DNA from 3 places in the Nocardioides bizhenqiangii genome. Region 2 is predicted to be linked to each of the others. Evidence: predicted binding sites of a transcription regulator. Region 2 holds the regulator's gene; each other region holds the start of a gene.
The links. Region 2 encodes LexA, which represses DNA repair genes until DNA is damaged. Its sites were predicted from a motif close to TCGAACANNTGTTCGA; they were not measured.
Positions count from the first base shown of each region.

Region 1: the regulator LexA is predicted to act here: its motif matches at 3,560-3,575, upstream of recA (recombinase RecA).
Region 3: the regulator LexA is predicted to act here: its motif matches at 2,411-2,426, upstream of SHK19_RS17630 (HNH endonuclease signature motif containing protein).

Region 1 is NZ_CP141059.1:2,076,235-2,083,353, forward strand. It holds gene SHK19_RS09950 (SHOCT domain-containing protein) at 1-336, shown strand, start outside; gene SHK19_RS09955 (carbon-nitrogen hydrolase family protein) at 362-1,243, opposite strand; gene SHK19_RS09960 (DinB family protein) at 1,494-2,045, shown strand; gene SHK19_RS09965 (DUF3046 domain-containing protein) at 2,042-2,236, shown strand; gene SHK19_RS09970 (MFS transporter) at 2,233-3,522, shown strand; gene recA (recombinase RecA) at 3,741-4,793, shown strand; gene SHK19_RS09980 (regulatory protein RecX) at 4,823-5,347, shown strand; gene SHK19_RS09985 (hypothetical protein) at 5,446-5,583, shown strand; gene SHK19_RS09990 (asparagine synthase-related protein) at 5,642-7,119, shown strand, end outside.
Region 2 is NZ_CP141059.1:681,628-688,746, forward strand. It holds gene SHK19_RS03315 (RDD family protein) at 1-257, opposite strand, end outside; gene SHK19_RS03320 (patatin-like phospholipase family protein) at 302-1,138, shown strand; gene SHK19_RS03325 (1-acyl-sn-glycerol-3-phosphate acyltransferase) at 1,135-2,154, shown strand; gene lexA (transcriptional repressor LexA) at 2,158-2,877, opposite strand; gene SHK19_RS03335 (LysM peptidoglycan-binding domain-containing protein) at 3,126-3,467, shown strand; gene SHK19_RS03340 (PKD domain-containing protein) at 3,689-4,177, opposite strand; gene SHK19_RS03345 (DUF6318 family protein) at 4,456-5,040, opposite strand; gene SHK19_RS03350 (hypothetical protein) at 5,189-5,467, opposite strand; gene SHK19_RS03355 (hypothetical protein) at 5,684-6,184, opposite strand; gene nrdR (transcriptional regulator NrdR) at 6,639-7,119, shown strand, end outside.
Region 3 is NZ_CP141059.1:3,634,976-3,642,094, forward strand. It holds gene SHK19_RS17620 (GNAT family N-acetyltransferase) at 1-349, opposite strand, end outside; gene SHK19_RS17625 (ABC-F family ATP-binding cassette domain-containing protein) at 346-2,046, opposite strand; gene SHK19_RS17630 (HNH endonuclease signature motif containing protein) at 2,439-3,827, shown strand; gene SHK19_RS17635 (hypothetical protein) at 3,824-4,690, opposite strand; gene SHK19_RS17640 (SigE family RNA polymerase sigma factor) at 4,683-5,210, opposite strand; gene SHK19_RS17645 (SIMPL domain-containing protein) at 5,267-5,938, opposite strand; gene SHK19_RS17650 (maleylpyruvate isomerase family mycothiol-dependent enzyme) at 5,986-6,654, shown strand; gene SHK19_RS17655 (class I SAM-dependent methyltransferase) at 6,658-7,119, opposite strand, start outside.

The DNA.
Region 1 (7,119 bases), 1.4 Mb from region 2:
CTGGAGTTCGAGCTCCGCGTCGAGCCGGACGGGGCCACCGAGCTCCCGCCGTACGACGTCACCAAGAAGGCCACCGTGCCGTTCACCGCGATGGGCTCGCTACGGGTCGGCGACGGGTTCCGGGCCCTGGTGGCCGGGCCCGACAACCCCACCGCGATGGAGATCCGCTGGGACGAGCCCGTGGCCGGGACCACAACGGCGGCTGCGCACGGCGAGCCGGCCCGGGTGCCGGACGTGTCCGCGCGGCTGGAGGAGCTCGACGCCCTCCACCGCGCCGACCAGATCACCGCAGATGAGTACGAGGCCCAACGAGCGCGGATCCTCGGTTCGATCTGACCCTCCCGACTGGAGAGGCAGCGGATCAGGCAGAAGAGCCCTCATCGAAGACGACCGAGCTCTTCGCCCGGGTGTCGACGTTGAGCGTGAAGACGTCGGGTCGCGAGTAGTGACCCACGGGGTCGAACATGCGCCGCTGCTGCTGCACGGCGGTCAGGTCCAGGTCGGCGTAGAGGATCTCCTCACGCTCCACGACCGGTCCCGCGATCACCTTGCCGCCCGGCGCAACGATGGTGGTGAGGCCGCGCGACATCCAGTCCTCCTCCAGGCCGTAGAGCGTCCCGCGCAGGTCCTCGGGCACGTCGGAGCCGCGCAGCAGCGGCGCCACACCGATGACGTACTGCCTGCCCTCCTTGGCGATGTGCTGCAGCGTGCCGACCCAGGTGTCGTCCCAGGTCGGAGCCAGGTAGATGTCGCAGTGCTGCGCGTAGATCGCCGCCCGTGCCAGCGGCATGTAGTTCTCCCAGCACAGCAGCCCTCCGACGACGCCGAACGGCGTGCTCACCACGCCGAGCTCGGAGCCGTCGCCCATGCCCCAGACCGTCCGCTCCCCGCCGGTCGGCATCAGCTTGCGGTGCCGCTGCAGGAGCCGCCCGTCCGGGCCGATGTAGAGAAGCGTGTTGTAGAGCGTGCCACCGTCGACCTCGGTCACGCCGACCACGACGTACGCGTTCGCGGCTGCCGCGGCCTCCCCGATGCGTTGCAGCACCGGGCCCGGGACGCTCACGGCATTCGCGTAGAGGCGCTTCACGAAGTCGGAGTCGCTCCATGCCGGGGTGCGCCACACCCAGTCGGGATAGGCAGGGATGAACGACTCCCCGAAGACGATGAGCTCGGCACCCGACGCGGCCGCTTCCTTGACCAGCGAGCACACCTTGTCCGCGGTCGCCTCGCGATCGAGGAACACGGGAGTTGCCTGTACGGCGGCCACGGTCACCATCACTGCCTCCAGTCGCGGCCATCGGGTCCGGCCTCGTTCACAGTGTGAGCCCGCGTCGCGTCCGTCGGCAGGGGTTTGCGGGAGCCCGCCGACGTGGGTCGGCCGACGAGGATCGGAGGCGCGTCGGCGGACGTGGTGCGGAGCCTTGGCAGTGGATCGTGGCCCGGTGGCGAGGATTGCGGTCGCGGCTGTCCCCGGGGGTTGCGAAGATGTGGGCGTGAGCACGCCCCCTGAGATCGCACCCGACACCAAGGACTGGACCTGGGTCCTCGACCGCGCCTGTGAGGACTGCGGATTCGACGCCGGCGGCGTCGACCGCTCCGACGTGGGCGCGATGATCCGCGACAACGCGGCCGCGTGGCAGCGGGTGCTGGCGACGCCGGAGGCGACGCAGCGGCCGGAGCCGACGGTGTGGTCGCCGACGGAGTACGCCGCTCACGTCCGCGACGTGCACCGGACCTTCGCCGGGCGGGTGGGCCTGATGCTCAGCGAGGACGACCCCACCTTCGCCAATTGGGACCAGGACGAGACCGCGCTCGCGGACCGCTACGACCTGCAGGACCCCGCCCGGGTGGCGCCCGAGCTGGTGGCGGCCGCCGAAGAGGTCGCGGCGGCCTACGACGGCGTGGCCGGCGACGACTGGGAGCGGCGCGGCACCCGGAGCAACGGCAGCGTGTTCACGGTCGACTCGCTGGGTCGCTACCACCTGCACGACGTGGTCCACCACCTGTGGGACGTGCGCTGGGTCGAGTCCGGGTCGTCAGGGTGAGGCACACCGAGTTCTGGGCCAGGCTCGACCAGCACCTCGGGCCGGCGTACTCGCGCACCTGGGCGGAGCAACAGGTCATCGGCGACCTCGGCCACCGGACGGCCGTCGAGGCGCTCCGGGCCGGGGTGCCACCGAAAGAGGTCTGGACCGCGGTCTGGCGGACCCTCGAGCTCCCCATGAGTGAGCGATGACCGCCGCGGCGCCCACACCGGTCGAGCAGACGGCGGAGATCGCCGTGGTGCAGCGCCGGACCGTCCGGGTGCTCGTGCTGACCCAGGCAGTGGGAGCCCTCGGCATCACGATCGGCATCGCCACCGCCTCGCTGCTCGCCAAGGACATCTCGGGCTCGGAGGCGCTCTCTGGGCTCGTCCAGACCGCGCAGGTGCTCGGCGCGGCGGTCATCTCGTTCCTGCTCGCGACCGTCATGGCACGCCGCGGCCGCCGGATCGGGCTGACCACCGGCTACCTCCTCGGCGCGGCGGGGGGCGGCCTCGCCGTGCTCGCCGGCGTGGTGGGCTCGATGGTGCTCCTTCTCGTCGGCGCCGTCCTGCTCGGGGCCGGGACGTCGGCCAACAGCGCGGCCAGGTTCGCCGCCACCGACCTCGCCGACGACTCCAACCGGGCGCGCTCGCTGTCGGTGGTCGTCTGGGCGACCACGATCGGCGCCGTCCTCGGACCCAACCTGACCGGTCCTTCCGGTGCCTTCGCCGACGCGGTGAACATCCCGGAGCTGACCGGACCGTTCGCGATCGGCGCCTTCGGCATGCTCGCCGCAGCCCTGGTCGCCTTCGTCATGCTGCGCCCGGACCCGCTCTTCGTGGCCCGCGAGCACGCCGGTGAGGTCAACGTCGGCCACGTCGCCGCGGGATCCTCGGCCTCGCGGGCGTGGCGGGCGGTGCGCGAGCGGCCGGTGATCGGGTTCGCGATCGCAGGCCTGTCCCTCGCGCACGCCGCGATGATCAGCGTGATGGTGATGACGCCGCTCCACATGCAGCACGGCGGCGCCGAGCTCGACGTGATCGGCCTGGTGATCAGTGTCCACGTCCTCGGGATGTTCGCGTTCTCCCCCCTGGTCGGCATGCTCGCCGACCGGGTGGGACGGCCGCTGGTGCTCGGCATCGGCGGACTGGTGCTGGTCGTGGCGCTCCTGCTGTGCGCCTCGTCGCCGGACGGGATGTCGTGGCAGGTCACCGCCGGGCTGTTCCTGCTCGGGCTCGGCTGGTCGTTCGCGATGGTCTCGGCGTCGACGATGGTCGCCGAGCACGCGCCGCTCGACTCGCGCACGCACGTGCAGGGCACCTCCGACCTGGTCATGGGCGTCACGGCGGCCTCGGCCGGGGCGCTCGCCGGTGTGGTCGTCGACCTTGCCGGCTACCCGGTGCTGGCGCTGGTGACGCTGGCGCTCGCGTTCGGGGTCGCCGGGTGCGCCGCGCGCGCCCAGACCGCGAGGACGACGGCGCCCGCGGTGGTCGAGTAGACGAGCCGCCGACACGCCGCTTCCCAATCCCAGGACTTCGAACAGGTGTTCGGTAGCGTCCGGATCACGACGTGTGGTGCTGGTCGCCAACCGTCCACAGGTACGACGTACTCCGGGCTTCTCCACAACCCCGATGCGGCTGATCAGGCTGTGTCGGACCCTCGCCCTAGCGTCGCCGATGTACCTGGCTCGACCACCAGACGAAGGACGTGAGGGACATGGCGGATGACCGCCTCAAGGCGCTCGACACAGCGCTGCTCAACATCGAGAAGCAGTACGGCAAGGGCTCGGTCATGCGCCTCGGCGACGACACGCGCGCCCCGCTCGAAGTGATCCCCACCGGCTCGATCGCGCTCGACGTGGCGCTCGGTGTGGGTGGCCTCCCGCGCGGCCGCGTCGTGGAGATCTACGGACCGGAGAGCAGCGGCAAGACGACCGTGGCGCTGCACGCGGTCGCCAGCGCTCAGGCTGCCGGCGGCATCGTGGCGTTCATCGACGCCGAGCACGCCCTCGACCCCGACTACGCCAAGGCGCTCGGTGTCGACACCGACGCGCTGCTGGTCTCGCAGCCCGACTCCGGTGAGCAGGCGCTCGAGATCGCCGACATGCTGATCCGTTCCGGCGCACTGGCCCTGATCGTCATCGACTCCGTGGCCGCGCTCGTGCCCCGGGCCGAGATCGAGGGCGAGATGGGCGACAGCCACGTCGGCCTCCAGGCCCGGTTGATGAGCCAGGCACTGCGCAAGATGACCGGTGCCCTCAACAACTCCGGCACCACCATGATCTTCATCAACCAGCTGCGCGAGAAGATCGGCGTGATGTTCGGCTCGCCCGAGACCACGACCGGTGGCCGGGCGCTGAAGTTCTACTCCTCGGTGCGCCTCGACGTGCGCCGGATCGAGACCCTCAAGGACGGCACCGACATGGTCGGCAACCGCACCCGGATCAAGGTCGTCAAGAACAAGGTCGCCCCGCCGTTCAAGCAGGCCGAGTTCGACATCATGTACGGCAAGGGCATCAGCCGCGAGGGCAGCCTGATCGACGTCGGTGTCGAGGCGGGCCTGGTCCGCAAGGCCGGCGCTTGGTACACCTACGAGGGCGACCAGCTCGGCCAGGGCAAGGAGAACGCCCGCCAGTTCCTGTTCGACAACCCCGACCTCGCCAACGAGCTGGAGAAGAAGATCCTCGAGAAGCTCGGCGTCGGCCCGCAGGTCGACAACGACGGCTTCGCCGACGCCCCTGACGAGCCCATCGGCGTGGACAGCTTCTGAGTTGAATGGCGCGAGCGTGTCGCAGATCGATGAGTGAGCCCGACACGGAGCGGGACCTCGGACCGGAGCCGGACCACGAGGCGGTCGCGCGCAAGATCCTGCTCGACCAGCTGACCGGTCAGGCGCGGAGCCGTCAGGAGCTCGCCGACCGGCTGGCCCGCCGCAACGTCCCCGACGAGGTGGCGGGCCGGCTGCTCGACCGGTTCGAGGAGGTCGGCCTGGTGGACGACGAGGCCTTCGCCCGGTCGTGGGTCGACAGCCGGCAGCGCACCCGCGGCCTGGCTCGACGGGCGCTGGCCCAGGAGCTGCGCCGCAAGGGCGTCGCCGACGAGACCGCCCGCGACGTGCTGGCAGAGGTCGACCCTGCCGACGAGGAGCAGGCGGCCAGGGCTCTGGTCCGCAAGAAGCTCCGCGGGCTGCGGGGCGTCGACGACACCGTCGCCGCCCGCCGCCTCGCGGGGTTGCTCGCGCGCAAGGGCTACCCGGCCGGCCTGGCCTACGCGGTGGTCAAGGACGAGCTCGCGGAAGTCGGCCGCGATGTTCCACTTGAATAGTCCTCCGCGCGACAAGCCGTGTAGTCTTTTGGAAGACGCCCCGCGGGCGTGACGTCGTGTGGCAACGTTCGTTGAAGAAGCGAACCGAGGGGATGATGATGACCGAGCAGCATGAAGAGCGCAGGCCGTGGACTGAGCCACGCGTCGAGCCGCTCGGCACCGCAGCCGACGCCCGTAACCAGCTCTTCAGCACGCCCGACGGCCAGAACCTCGGTCACAAGAAGCTTCCTTCCTGACAGATGTCGGGGTGCTCCGTCGATTGACGACGGACATCGCTGAGGATCGCGGGCGCCCATGCCGTTCGAGCTGATCCACGGGCCGGGTCCTGCTGACGCCGATCAGACGCGTCGCTGGCTCGAAGAGGGATGCCGGTCGGCTGCGCCGATCCGCCAGGGGTTCGTCGCCGTACTGACCCACGCAGACGGGACGGTGCTCGCTGCGACGAGCAGTCGGTCCGAGATAGCGCTGTACTACTGGGTCGACGGCTCGGGCTTGCGATGGTCCCCAACCGTCCCCGGGCTCGTCCGGCAGCTCCGGGAGCCACCGCCGCTCGACGTGGGCAAGCTCGCGGACCTGATGGCGCTCCACGACGAGCCGGAGCGCACGGCTCTCGAGGGGGTCCGCCGGCTGCCGGTCGGCCACCGGCTCACCTGGCGGCAGGGCTGGTCCTCGCCGGAGACCGAGCGGTGGTTCACCCCCTCGGCCGAGGAAGACCGGTCGATCCGCCCGAAGGACGCCGCGGGTCTGCTGCGGGACGCGATCCGCCACGCGGTCACCGCGTCGCTGCCCTCATCCGGCCCGGTCGCAGCGACGCTGTCCGGCGGCCTCGACTCGTCGATGGTCGCGGGCACCGCGGCCTCGGTCCTGGCCGGCAGCGGAAGGACCGTGCACGCCCTCACCCACGTCCCCCTCCCCGGGACCGCCGACCAGTCATCGACGTGGGAGGCCGATGACGGCCCCTACGCCCGGAGGATGGTCGACGAGATCCCCGGTCTGGAGTGGCACCCGATCGTGCACGACGACCGGACCTCGCCGTTGACGACGTTGGCCGCGCTGTTCCCCACCTCGTGGTCGCCGGTGCTCAACCCGGCCAACATGGTGTGGCTGACGGCAGCGGCCGGCCGGGCTGCTGAGCTCGGCTCACCCCTCCTCCTCACCGGCGCGTCCGGCAACGCGCCGTTCTCGCGCGACCGGGACGGGCTCGTCCGCCAGCTCGTGACCCGCGGACGACTCGACCGCCTGCCCGCCGAGGTGCTCCGCAGGCAGCGAGCAGGGGTGCCGGTCCACCGCGCGGCACGCAGCGTCCTCGCCGAAGCGGTCGGCGAGCGCACCCGCGAGCTGGTCCGGCAGCACCTTCTCCGGATCGGGCCGCCGCCGGCGTACCCCTCGTTCATCGAGGCGATGCCGCTCCGGCCGGAGACGCTCAGTGACGCCGCCCGCCGCCGGCTGGCCGCCCTCGATGGATCGACCAGCCACAGCCAGGCGGACTGGATCGACTTCGTCCTCCGCGACGGGAGTCTCGCCACCGTGCCTCCTCCGGACGGCATCTGGTGGAGCGACCCGCTGTCGGATCCCGAGGTCGTCTCCCTCGCGCTCCGCCTGCCCCTGGAGGCCTGGCTCCAGGGCGGGTTGGATCGCGGCCTGGCCAGGGTCGCGGCCGAGGGGCTGGTGCCCGACCACATCCGCCTGCGTACGACGCGCGGAGCGCAGGCTGCCGACGTGGGTCAATGGCTGCACGGCCGGGAGCAGGAGTACCGCGACCTGGTCGACCG
Region 2 (7,119 bases):
GCAACCAGCTCGGGGATGCCGGCCCGACGGACCAGCTCAGCCAGCTGGACATCACTGAGCAACGCATTGAGATCGACCCTGGCCAACAGCCGGTCGACGTCGATCCGGTCGAGCAGGTGGTTGATGTCGATGCGGTCCAGGAACGCGTCGAGGTCGAGGTGATCCAGGATCACCTCCGGCGGTACGGCGTCGACCACCCGGCCGGTCACCGCACCGGCCATCCGCCCGATGAGCCCGGGTCCCTCCGCCGACGCCATGGACACAGCCTCCCACGCCCGTTCCGGTGTAGTTTCCGAAAGCGATGAGTCGTTCCGCGGCGGGTCCTACCGCCTTCGTCCTGGGCGGAGGCGGGCTGCTGGGCGCGGTCGAGGTGGGGATGGTCCGAGCCCTGTTCGAGCGCGGGATCGTCCCTGACCTGGTGGTGGGCACCTCGGTCGGTGCGCTCAACGGCCTGGTGGTGGCGAACGACCCGACGTCCGCCTGCGTCGACCGGCTGCGTGACCTCTGGACCGAGATCGCCGAGGGGGGCGACGTCTACGCCGATCGGGCGTGGACGCAGCTGCGCCGCGCGTGGCGGACCGGCACTCACCTGCACTCGGCGGAGCCGTTGCGTCAACGCCTGGAGAGGGAGTTCGCGGGCGTCCGGTTCGAGGACCTCGCGGTCCCGTTCCAGTGCTGTGCGTCCCACATCGAGCGGGCGTCGGAGCACTGGTTCACGACGGGCCCGGTCGTCCCGGCGGTGCTGGCCTCGGCCGCCGTACCAGGGCTGTTGCCGCCGGCGGAGGTCGACGGCGAGCACTACCTCGACGGTGGGATCGTGAACTCGATCCCGGTCGGGCGCGCTGCCGAGCTGGGCGCGCGCCGGATCTTCGTGCTCCAGGTCGGTCGCGCCGAGCGGCGGTTGAGCCCGCCACGCCGGCCCTGGGAGGTCGCCCGGGTGTCCTTCGAGATCGCCCGCCGGCACCGGTTCCATCGCGAGCTGGACGCGTTGCCGGCCGACGTCGACGCCTATGTCCTGCCGTCCGCCGTCACCGCGGACGACGACTCGCCGTTGGCCTACCGGGACGCCTCGGCAGTCCACCGGCGGATCGAGGCGGCCTACCGGGCCGGACTCACCTATCTTGCGGAGGTCGCATGATCCATCCCGCGATCGCCTGGGTCATCCGACGGTTCGTCCTCGCGCCGCTGCTCATCCTGCTGACCGTGACCCTGTGGACCAGCCTGCCGCTGTGGTTGCTGGCGACCGGGATCGCGTCGGCGTTCGTCCCCGGCTGGTTGCGACCGGTGCGCCTGCTCTGGGTCGGGCTGCTGCACCTGACGCTGGAGACCCTGGCCCTGGTCGCCCTGTTCGCGCTGTGGATCGGCTCGGGATTCGGTTGGCGGCTACGCCGGCCGTGGTTCGAGCGGATGCACTACGCGATCATGCGGACCTACCTGGTGGTCTTCTTCCGGGAGGCGCGGCGCGTGCTGCGGCTGAAGATCGAGACGGTCGGCACGGCGCCGGACGCGTTCCCAGGGCATCCGCTGCTGGTGTTCTGTCGTCACGCCGGCGTGGGCGACTCGTTCTCGATCATGTACGCGTTGATGCACTGGTACCACCGCGAGCCGCGGATCGTGCTCAAGGAGATGCTCGCCTGGGACCCGGCGCTGGGCGTGATGCTCGCGCGGGTGCCGAGCCGGTTCGTGTCGCACCGTCCCGGTCGGGATCTCGAGGCCGAGGTCGGCGACCTCGCCCGCCACCTCGACGCCAACGACGCGTTCGTGATCTTCCCCGAGGGAGGCAACTTCACGAAGGGGCGGCGCACCCGGTCCATCGCCCGGCTCCGGAAGCTCGGCCGCGAGGACATGGCTGTCCGCGCCGAGGCGATGTCCCACGTCCTCGCGCCGCGACCGGGCGGCGCGCTCGCAGCGCTCGAAGCATCGCCCGAGGCAGACGTCCTGCTGGTCGCGCACACCGGGCTCGACCACATCGACTCGCTCGGCGACATCTGGCGCGAGCTGCCGATGGACAAACGGCTGCAGATGGGGTGGTGGCGCGTGCCCCGGGATGAGATCCCCACGGGTCGCGAGGAGCAGATCACCTGGCTCTTCGACTGGTGGCAACGGATCGACGACTGGGTCGACGAGCACAAGCCGGAAGAGCTACCGCGCTAGCGATCACACCCGCCGGAGGACCGCCGTCACCTTGCCGAGGATCGTCGCGTCGGTGCCGTCGATCGGCTCGAACGCGTCGTTGTGCGGGAGCAGCCAGACCCTGCCGTCCTTGCGCTGGAAGGTCTTCACGGTGGCCTCGCCGTCGATCATCGCGGCGACGATCTCGCCGTTCTCGGCGGTCGGCTGCTGGCGGATCACGACGTAGTCGCCGTGGCAGATCGCGGCGTCGATCATCGACTCACCGCTGACCTCGAGCAGGAACAGTTGGCCGTCGCCGACGAGCTGGCGGGGGAGCGGGAAGACGTCCTCGATCCGCTCCTCGGCGAGGATCGGGCCACCGGCCGCGATCCGGCCGACCATGGGCACGTTGGTGGGGACGGGAGCGGAGTCGCCGAAGCCGGTCTCGTCGTACGACGTCTCCGACGCCGAGCCGACCGCCTGCCGGCGCATGGTCTCGGGCAGCACGACCTGGAGGGCGCGGGGGAGGCTGGGGTCCTTCTTGAGGAAGCCCTTCTCCTCCAGCACGCGCAGCTGGTGGGCGACGCTCGAGGTGCTGGTCAGGCCGACGGCCTTGCCGATCTCGCGCATGCTCGGGGGATAGCCGCGCTGGTCGATGCAGTCCTTGATGTGCTGGAGCACTCGCTGCTGCCGCGGCGTGAGCCCGCTCGCGTCGGGCGGGCCGTCGGGAAGCTCGCTGACCTTCTTCGCCCTGTCGTTTGGCATGGCTCGACGGTAACCCCAATCACACCTCGGTTTCAAACATCTGTTCGAACCTGCGTGTCGCGACACGCCCTCGAACAAACTTTCGAGCCGGTCCTTGAACCGTTCGAACAAGTGATCTAGTCTCGTACATGTGTTCGATCGAACTGTTGATCGAACGGTCTCTGTCGGAGGTCCTCGATAGACATCACTCGAACACACCAGATCCCCCGGGCTCCGAGAGTCGGAGCCCTTCCCCCGGAGGTCACACGATGAGCACGATCACTTTCACCCCGCAGGTCAGCTACAGCGCTCGTCAGGTGCGCCTCACCCGGCGTGGCCGGCTGGTGGTCTTCGGTTTCGGGGTGCTGCTGGCCTTCGCGCTGGGCGTGTGGTTCGCGGCCGGTTCGGTCGCCACCCAGGACGCCGGCGTCAAGCAGGTGGAGGTCGTGACCGTCGCTCCCGGCGAGACCCTGTGGGACATCGCCGCCGACGCCACCGCCGTGACCGGCGAGGGCGACGTGGGCGCCATGGTCGAGCGCATCCAGGAGATGAACAGCCTCGACTCGAGGATGGTCCTCGCCGGCCAGACGCTCCGGATCCCCACCGACTGACGACCCGGTGGTCGAGTAGCCCGAGCCGCCAGGCGAGGGCGTACCGAGACCCCGCAACTGAACAAACTTCGTCCGCGACCTCGACCCCCGCGGACGACAGGGCCCACTGCCCGGGCCCGAAGGGGAAGACGAAGGGCGGACCCGTGACCCCGGGTCCGCCCTTCGCGCCTTTCGTCGGTGGTCGAGTAGCCCCGAGCCGCCAGGCGAGGGCGTATCGAGACCTAGCCGCCGTAGCCGACGAGGGTCGGTCTGGCTTCGATCGCTTCCAGGTTGGCGGGCGCGCCCTCGATCGTGACGCTGCCCGGTACCGACTGCCACGCACCGCCACCGACCCGGTAGTCCGCAACCCAGGTGGTGTCCATCGCCGGCCGGTAGTCGCCCTTCTTCAGGTAGTTGTGGGTGATCAGCAGCTTCGGGTACGGCGCGCCGGGCTTGCTGGTCGTGATCGACTCGCCGTCACCGAAGTGCCAGGTGTACGAGTGCGCCCAGATCCGCAGGTCGACCCGCTGCCCGAGCAGGGTGACGGTCCGGTTGAGCGTCCGCTCCTCGGTGAAGAAGTTCGTCTTGAAGTTCACCAGCGTCTGGCCGCCCGGAGGCTGGATGGAGAAGGTCGAAGGCGGGAGGGAGATCCGACGGAATGCGGTGGCGACGACATCGTCGGTGACGACCGGCGGCCCGCCATCGGAGGGGCACCAGTAGGAGTCGTTCACGCGCTGCCCGTTCGGGAGCTCAATCCACGAATGGATCTTGAACGTGCCGTCCGGACAAGTGAGCTCGCCAGTGCACACTCCGACACACGCTGGCTCTTGGCGGTAGGTCCCCACTTGCTGAACAGGGTCGGTCGACGGCGGGACGGTCGACCCGCCGTTCGACTCTTTTACGCCAGTCGCAAAGCTGTCCTCGTCGGCATCGACCCATGGATCGTCGAGTGCTGCTGCGTCGCCGAATCGCAAGGTCAGCACAATCAATATGAGCGCAAGTAGGCGACTCATGGGACGTCCAAGAATGTGATCTGCCACGAGCCGTTTGCACGCTCCAGCCCGAAGAGGAAGTTGAGCTCGCCAGCTCGCACGTTCTGGTTGAGGTCGCCCGCGCCAACGGTTCGGGAGCGGTTCACCTTGACGCGCGTCGACACGTTCCAAGCACCGCTCGGCGTTTGCCCAGGAATCGCCTTCTTGAGTTCGAAGCTGCCGCCGAGAATGCGGCCTCCTCGCTTGTAGACCCGGCTGATGGATTTGATCCCGCCGTTGCAGCCTTCGCACGAGGGGACCGACAGGGTGCTGAGAAGGCGGACATCGCCTGTGCGGCGGGCAAAACTGACGACCTGCCAGTAGTACTGGACGAACGCCGTAGCCCCTTCCTTCGTCTCTGGTTCGGCTTCGACCGGAAGTGTCGGTTCCACCGGCCCGGTCGGGGTGGGCTCGGTCGTCGCACTGGTGGGAGGCGGAGCAGGCTTGCTGCTGGACTCGAGCGGCTGCGGGGGATCCTCTTCGTCCTCACAGCCCGCCACAAGCCCGGCGATCAGCAGCGCGGTGACTCCGATTGCCGATCGTCCGCGGAGAGTCACGGTCATGCAGGCCTCCCGAGATGAAACGCCGCCCTGACCCACGGGCGGGGGCACGAAAGTACCGCGGAATCTCGTTCCGCCGACACCCCTCGATCTGCTCTGTGGAGAGTGGGCGCTCGACGCGAGTTGCCGCTACGTATGGCTGTCGACCGCCCTAACGAGCAGCCCGCTTGCCGCCCTTGGGCGCGCCCGGATCCTTCTTCGGCTTGGGATCCGGTGCTTTGGTGAAGCCGAGCGCGCGGGAGAACCGCGCGACCAGCATGAAGCCGAGGAACAGGCAGGCGACGGCGCCGACGGCCGCGACCGCGAGGTAGCCCCATGCTTCGGAGTCGTTCTCGTGGCGGGCGGTCGAGCCGAAGTCGATCGCGGCGTAGACCAGGTAGCCCCAGGCGACCACACAGAGGGTGATGCCGATGGCGAGGAGGAGCAGCACAGGGCGGAATCCCTGCTTATGGCGCTCACCCGCGCGCTTCCCGCCGCTCACTGGGGCATTCTGTCCGATGCACCAAGCCCGAATGGTCAGGACCCGCCAACCGGCCCAGGACCGCTCATGTCCCCACAAACGCTGAGCGGTCCCGGACCGGAGGACTCTCCGACGTTACGCCCGATCGCCGCCGGACGCCATCAGCCATCAGGACGGTTTCGCGTGCTACTTCGGCGCCACCAGGTAATTGACGATGACGCGGTTGGAGTCGGTCACGGAAAGCGTGACCGTGTGGGAGGCCGTCGCGTAGACGCCGCTGATCGCGCTGCCGTTGTCGACCGGCTCCTGCACGACCGTGGCGCCCGCGCCGGTGAGCGTGGCCTCGGCGTCGTCGTACGCCGCCTGCTTGTCGCCGCCGGCGGGTCCGACCTCGACCGTAGTGGTCCAGGTCTTGGAGTTCTTCGCGTAGGTGCCCTCGATGATCTCGCCGTCGACGACCGGCACCTCGTCGACCGGGAAGTCCTTCGGCAGCTCACCGGTGGTGACGTTGAAGTCGGTGCCCTCGATGTTGATGTCGCTGCCGTCGATGTCGGCGTCGATGCCCTCCTCCTCGAGGGCCTTCTCCGCGGCGTCCTCGCCGATGTTGCTGCAACCGACGAGGGAGACGGCCAGGAGCGCCGTGGGGACGGCAACGAGCAGGCGGCGGGTACGACGGAGCTGGTGCATGACGGCCTCCAGGGCTGCGCAGAAGTGGGGTGCGACATGGGTTCGGTCGCGCGGCCTCGAGGCCAGGTCGAACGTTAGCGACGGGAGGCTTCCCCGGGATCGCCCTTTCGAACGATTCGACCCCCATCTGAGACGGTTGTGAGACGTCGACACGCAGGTCGACACGCCGCACTTCCGGCGGTCAACAAGCCCCTGACCTGCGCAAACGTGACCCAGACAACATTCCTCGGACCAGTTTCCGGCGTTCGCTTGCACGCCTAGTGGCAGAGGCGTAGTGTCACCACAACATCTAGTACTTACAACGGTGTAGTTCTCCACATCTAGTTCACAGAACCGGTGCCCGAACTGCACAGCTAGAGCCGGATTATCCACAGGAGCGGCCCGATCGAGGGTCTAGTTCGCCATGCCCAACGCACGCCGAGCTTGTCGAGGCGCCAGAGAGGGGGATCGTCGCATGCACTGCCCGTACTGCAAGCACGTCGACACCAAGGTCCTCGACTCCCGGGTGTCCGACGACGGCTGCTCGATCCGGCGCCGCCGGATGTGCCAGGACTGCGAGAAGCGGTTCACCACCGTCGAGCTGATGCAGCTCACGGTGCTCAAGCGCTCCGGCGCCACCGAGCCGTTCAACCGGGAGAAGGCAGTCGCCGGCGTCCGGAAGGCGTGCAACGGCCGGCCGGTCACCGAGGACGAGCTCGCCCGCCTCGGTCAGGAGGTCGAGGACCAGCTGCGGCTCGCCGGGAGCCCCGAGATCGCCGCCCACGAGGTGGGCCTGGCGATCCTGGCCCCGCTCCGCAGGCTCGACGAGGTCGCCTACCTGCGCTTCGCGAGCGTCTACCGCGGCTTCGAGTCCGCCGACGATTTCGAGGCAGAAATCGCCCTGTTGCGGATGGAGCGAGCCGACGCGGTTGTTGTACAGGAGACACCCGCACCAG
Region 3 (7,119 bases), 1.6 Mb from region 2:
TGCGACCGTGCTCCTTCGCGATGGCCTCGCTGAAGTGCAGCATTTCGGAGCCGTAGCCACGGCGCCGGTGGTCGGGCAGCACGCTGACCTCGACGTCCGCGGCCGACAGGTTGTCGAGCTGCGGGAGCCGCACCTGGGCGGCCGCCACGACGACGCCGTCGACCGACCCGTTGATGCGGAACTCCTTGACGTGCTTCCGGGGCTCGCGGGCGACGACCTGGATCTCGGGGAAGGTCCAGAAAGTGGTGGCGTCGCCCCGCTCGAACTCGTCGGCGACGTTCAGGACGTTCAACCACGCAGCCAGAGCCTCGTCGTCGAACGGGTCGATCACCTCGATCTGCAGGCTCATCTGACTCGCGCCACCCTTCCCTCGTCCCACACGGGATCGTCTGACTCGTAGACACCACCATCGGCTCCGAACACCAGGAACCTGTCGAAGCCGCGAGCAAACCACCGATCGTGGGTCACTGCGAGCACCGTGCCGTCGAACGCGGCGAGTCCGTCCTCCAGCGCCTCGGCCGACGCGACGTCGAGGTTGTCGGTCGGCTCGTCGAGGAGGAGCAGGGTGGCGCCGGACAGCTCCAGCATCAGGATCTGGAACCTCGCCTGCTGACCGCCGCTGAGCGACTCGAACCGCTGCTCCGCGGCGATGCTGAGCTCGTAGCGGTCGAGCACCCGGCTCGCCTGCTCGCGGCCCATGCCCTGACGACCGTTCGGAGTGCCGTCGCCGCGGTGCAGGACTTCCAGGAGGGTCCGTCCGACCAGCTCGGGGTGCTCGTGGGTCTGCACGAACCATCCGGGCCGCACCCTGGCACCCAGCTTGGCGACACCCGCGTGCCGCACCGGTCGTACGACGACCTCACCGACGGGGCGGTGCTCGACATCGGGATCGCTCCCGCCCGCTGCGAGCAGGCGCAGGAAGTGGGATTTGCCCGACCCGTTCGAGCCGAGGACCGCCACCCGCTCGCCGTACCAGACCTCGAGGTCGAACGGCTTCATCAGGTCGATCAGCTCGAGGGACTCGCAGATCACCGCTCGCTTGCCGGTGCGGCCTCCGGAGAGCCGCATGCTGACCTGCTGCTCGCGCGGCTGCTCGGTCGGCGGGCCCGCCTCCTCGAACTTCCGCAGTCGCGTCTGGGCGGCCTGGTAGCGGCTCGCCATGTCGGAGTTGTACGCCGCCTTCTGCTTGTACATCAGCATCTGTGCCCGCAGCTTGGCGTGCTCCTCGTCCCAGCGCTTGCGCAGCTCCTCGAAGCGGAGGAACCGGTCGCGCCGGGCGTCGTGGTACGACGCGAAGCCGCCCGGGTGCGTCCACACCAGGTTGCCGCCCCCGCCCGCCCCGAGCTCGACCGTCACGACCCGGGTGGCGGTGTTGGCGAGCAGCTCGCGGTCGTGACTGATGAACAGGATCGTCTTGTCCGAGGACGAGATCCGCTCCTCGAGCCAGACCTTGCCGGGAACGTCGAGGAAGTTGTCGGGCTCGTCGAGGAGCAGCACCTCGTCCGGACCGGCGAGGAGGTACTCCAGCACGATCCGCTTCTGCTCACCGCCGGACAGGGTGCTCAGCTCGCGGTACTTCGCGCGGTCGTAGGGGACCGACAGCGCCTTGACCGTGCAGACGTCCCAGGTGACCTCGAGCTCGTAGCCCCCGGCGTCGGCGTACTCGGCGAGCGCCTCGGCGTAGGCCAGCTGGGTCGCCTCGCTGTCGTCGTCCATCAGGGCGAGCTCGGTCTTGTCGACCTGACGGACCGCCTTCTGGATGCGCGGCGGAGCCAGGGAGAGCAGCAGGTCGGCCACGGTCGGGCTGTCCGCGAGGTCCCGGTCGACCATCTGGCGCATGATCCCCAGTCCGCCGGACCGGACCACCGCGCCGGCGGGGGGGGTGAGTTCGCCGGTGATGATCCGCAGCAGCGTCGTCTTCCCGGCCCCGTTGGCACCGACCAGCGCGACCTTGGCGCCGTCCCCGACTCGGAACGACACGTCGTCGAGCAGCACCCGACCGTCGGGAAGCTCGTACCTGATGCCGCTGACCTCTACGTGACCCACGAGGATTGATTGTCCGTCAGGGCGGGTCCTCGTGCGATGGGTTTTCCCGGGCTCGGCCCACCTGCCGTTGGTCGAGGAGGTCGCGCAGCGACCGTCTCGAGACCTCTGTCAGCCGCTCACGCGCCGCGGTGGTTGCGACCGAAAGGGCTTTGGACGGAGGAAGGGAGTAGGTGGTTGTCCACCGCTGCCGGCTAGCGGTCGCAAGCGAAAGCCAACGTCTGGAGCTCGAGCCGCTGGTTGAGGTGCGGGCCGCTGACTGAGGTGCGACGACCCGCACGCGACGTCCGCAGGGCTGCTGCAGGTGGGAGGAGCCTCGAATCCAAGGGCAGACCAGCGATGAAAGTTGACGCTTTCCTGTTCCATTTCGAACACCTGTTCGGTAGACTGGACCTATGACCACCCCCACGGCGCTCACGGCGACCGCCGCCGCGCTCGAGGGTGCAGCCGGGCTGCGCGGCGCCGACTGGGACGACCTCGACGGCCCAGACGTCCTGGAGGCCGCCGTCCGGCTCGGGCGGTTGAAGGCGCTGGTGGACGGTGCGCTGGTCGCGGTGGCCGAGCGGCTCGAAGATACGGGTGCCGCGGATGCGGTGGGGTGGGCGTCGGCCAAGGACTTCCTCACCCAGGTGACGGGTGGCCGCAAAGGTGCCGGCGGTGGACTGGTCCGGGTCGCCCAACGCACGGCAGAGCTTCCTGCGGTCCGCGCAGCGCTCGCGGCCGGGGAGATCTCGCTGGCCCAGGCCGGGGTGATCAGCAATCGGGTTGCCGCATTGCCGCGGGATCCGGAGCTCCGCGAGACCGTCGCGAGAGCGTTGCTCGGGCTGGTGGAGGAGCACCACTACGACGCGACCGACCTCGACCGCTGCGTGACGGGCGTGGTGAAGGAGCTCGACGTCGATGGGCTGCTCGTGGGCACAGACCTGTCCAAGGACCACCAGGAGCGCGGCGCCCACGGTGCCCGGTACCTCTCCTTCAGCCCAGACACGCTCGGCGGGGTCCGGATCAAGGGATACGCCACCCTCGAGGAAGCCGAGCTGGTCAAGACCTGCTTGATGCCGCTCGCCGCACCGGTGGTCACCGAGCCCGGTGCCTGCGGTGGGGACCCGGCCACCTTCGGCCATCGCGACGAGCAGGGCCGGCGGATCGGACGCGGGTGTCCCCAACCCGGCTGCAGCCACACCGGCCGCGACCCTCGCGACCACGGCGTGCGGATGTGGGACGCGCTGGTCGAGGCGTGCCGACGCCTCCAGGCCACCGATCACCTGCCCCATGCACACGGCACGACCGCGCGGATCACCGTCACCATGGGGCTGGACGACCTCACCTCCAGTTTGGATGCGGAGGGACTGCTGCCCTCCGGCGACACCTTGTCCGCCGCCACCGTCCGCCGACTCGCGTGCGATGCCGAGATCATCCCCGCCGTCCTCGGCACCGAAGGCCAGGTTCTCGACGTCGCCCGCGCCAGCCGCCTGGTCACGATCGGGATCTGGAACGCGCTCGTCCTGCGCGACCGACACTGCGCCTTCCCCGGCTGCACCCGGCTTCCGATCGCCTGCGACGCCCACCACATCCAGCACTGGGCCGACGCCGGATCCACCAGCCTCGAAAACCTGGTCCTACTGTGTCGAAGGCACCACACCCTGATCCACCGCACACCCTGGCGGGTCGACATCGACCCCGGCACCCGCAGACCCGTCTGGATCCCGCCCCCGCCCGTCGACGACAGCGGCCGCTTCAGCTACAGCCCGGCACGACCGAAGCCGCCACCTCTCGTCGCCTAGATCCCCGGGACGCAGCCGATGCCGGTGTTGCCGGGATCAGGCTCGACCGAAGCCATCACCAGGTCTCCGACCGCAGCCGTCGGCGCAGACACCGAGATCCAGCGACCGCCTCGGTACTCGACGACGATGTACGCGTCGGCTCCAGCCCGGGTGCGGTCAGCGGTGTCGGGTGGGTCGTCCCGATCCCCCGCCAGTGCACACACGGCGTAGCCCCCCAGGTCCGCGTCGGGCCCGAGTCCCCAGAACGCAGGTGCGTCGTACCGGAGGCCGGCGCCTTCGACCGTCTCCCACCCGGACCCGTCGATCACCGGCTGCCCGGACGCCCGCGCCGAGGCGAGGATCCGGCGGGTCAGGTCGCGGTCCTCGGTCGAGGACGACACCGCCAGGTCGCCGGCATAGACGTAGCCCCAACGCGCGGTGCCGTCGTCGTTGCCCGTGATGACGCCCGGGCGCTCGGCGGGGTCGAACGTCGCGCTGCCGTAGAACGCGACATACTCACCGAACCCGCACGCGTCGTCCTCGGACGGTCCGTAGATGTCGCTCGAGAACCCGTCGAAGTCGCAGCGGAACTCGCGCCAGTCCCCCGGGATCTCCACGCGTACGTCGTCCTGGCTGATCGTCTGCCATGGTTGCGCGGGCGGCGTCGGGTCGCTCGCCGTCTTGTCATCGCCGGCACCGCCACCGGCGAGGACAGCGACGGGAGCGAGGATCACCAGTGCCGCGACAACGCCCCCCGCCGCGATCCGCCGGCGCCGGCGTACGACGTGGCGGCGCCGGGCCGCCTCCGCCAGGCCGGACCCGTGCGGGGCGTCGTCCGCCTCAGCCGTCAGAACGGCAGACAGCCGCTCGTCGAAGTCACTCATCACGTTCACCCATCTGTGCACGGAGGACGGCGATCCCGCGCGACACCCGGGAGCGCACGGTGCCCTCACGGACGCCGGTCAGCGCGGCGATCTCGTCGTACTCCAGCTGCTCGTAGTAGCGGAGGACCACTGCCGTGCGCTGATCCACCGGCAGCTCCTGACAGGCCGCCCACAACCGCGCACGCTCGTCGACCGGCATGCCCTCGCCCGGGCCGTCGACCACCTCACCGGTCCGTACCTCGGCGGTGGGCGACTCCCGGCGGCGGAACTTCCGCCACCAGGAGGTGTGCGCGTTGATGACCATCCGCCGGACGTAGGCGTCCACGTCCTCGACCCGGGAGATCCGCTCCCAGCGCGGGAGTGCCCGCGACAACGCGTCCTGAACGACGTCCTCGGCGTCCGCGGCATTGCCGGTCAGCACGTAGGCGAGCCGCAGCAGGGCCGGGCCGCGTGCCGCGACCCAGTCGTCGAACGCGGCCGGGACCGCCCGGGAGCCGACCTCGCCCAACGTTGCCTCCATGACCCTCCAACGCTGGCCGACGCCATCTCGTTGCAACAGCCGGCTTGCGAGCGCGGTCAGCCGGCGACGAACCGCCCGTCGACGACGGCCGCGACCTCGATGTCGTCGGGCGCCAGCGCCAGCTCGGCTGCGCCGTCCTTCGCGGCCTCCCCGCGCATGAATGCGGTCTCGGCGCCGCCCGCCATCGGGTGCAACCCGTTGCCGAGCATGCCGGCGTCGGCGAGAGCGACGGGGTGCACCGGACCGAGCTCGAGCGCGTCGGCGTACTCCTGGGCCCGCTCGGCCGCATCCTGGACGGCGCGGGCGCGCACGTCGCGGGCCAGCTGGTGCCGGGCCCGCTCGGTGAGCGCCCAGTCGACGCCGGCGATGCTGAAGCCCGCGGTGCGCTCCACGTGGCTGCCGACCCAGCGGGCGAGGACGGCGAAGTCGCGGAACTTCACCTGGACGCCGACGCTCGCGTGGTGGACCAGCGGCAGCTGCTTGCCGTCCTGGTTCCACGGACGGTTCGCCCACGTGCGGACGTGCTGCGTGGACCACCAGGTGACCGGCCCCCGCTCGGGATCGTGGATCTCGACGATCGAGGTCTTCACCGCCTCGAGGTCGTGCACGACCCGGTCGTAGACCGGCTGCATCTGCGGACCCTCGAACCCGAGGGTGGCGCGCACCGTCGCCCGTTCCGGTGGCTGGAACGCCGAGTAGGAGCCGCGGACGGTGATCTCGGTGGTCATGCCCGGACGCTATCGCCTGAGGAAGACCGGCTGGCAGCATCGGACGCATGGATTGGATCGCACTGCTCGCGGACCGCACCTCACGGTTCGCCGACGCAGCCGCCGCCGGCGACCTCGAGGCATCGGTGCCGACCTGCCCGGACTGGACCCTTGCCGACCTGGTGACCCACCTGGGAGAGGTGCACCTGTGGGTCGTCCACGCGGTGGTGCACGGCACCTCGGACGGCGACGCGACGTTCACCGGCGAGCCGGACGGGCTGGTCGCCTGGTACCGCGACGCTGCGCGCCAGCTCGTCGACGTGCTGTCCGCCCACGATGCCGACGCGCCGGCGTGGACGTTCGGGCCGGACCAGGTCGCCGGGTTCTGGCGGCGCCGCCAGGTGCACGAGACCGTCGTCCACGAGTACGACGCGCTGGCCACGGCCGGCCGCGAGAGCGCCTGGTCGATCGATCCCGCCCTGGCCTGGGACGGGGTCGACGAGGCAGCGACGTTCTTCTACCCGCGTCAGGTCCGCCTGCAGCGGATCGCTCCGCTCCAGGGCACCGTGCGTCTCTTCCCCACCGACGTCGATGCCGCGCCGCTCGCGATCGGCGAGGGCGATCCGGTCGCGCAGCTGACCGGCCCGTCGTCAGACCTGCTCCTGGCGCTGTGGAAGCGGGCCCCGGTCGAGGACCCGGTCGCGGCCGGGCTGCTCCGGACCGCCATCACCCCTTAGGGCTCAGGCCGAGCGCCGCGTCTCGAGGACCCGGAAGCCCTTGGCGCTCGCGAGCCGCTCGGTGGGGTACCCCTGCTCGCCGAGCCAGCGCTGGAGCGAGTCGGCGCCGAGGTTCTTGCCGACGACCATCACCGCCCGGCCCTGGGGCTCGAGCCTGGGCAGCCAGGTGAGCAGGAGATCGTGGAGCGCCGCCTTGCCGACGCGGATCGGCGGGTTCGACCAGATCTCGTCGTACGTCTCCGCCGGCGGCACCTCCTCCGGAGTGACCGCCGTGAACCGGTCGAGGACACGCAGCGCCTCGGCGTTCTCGTTCGCGAGCAGCACGGCGCGCCGGTTGACGTCGACCGCGGTGACCCGCGCACCCGGCGCGGCGAGGCAGACGGCCAGCCCGATGACGCCGTACCCGCAGCCGAGGTCGAGGATCCGACCTCCCGCCGGCGGCTCGGTCTCGCGGAAGAGGACCGC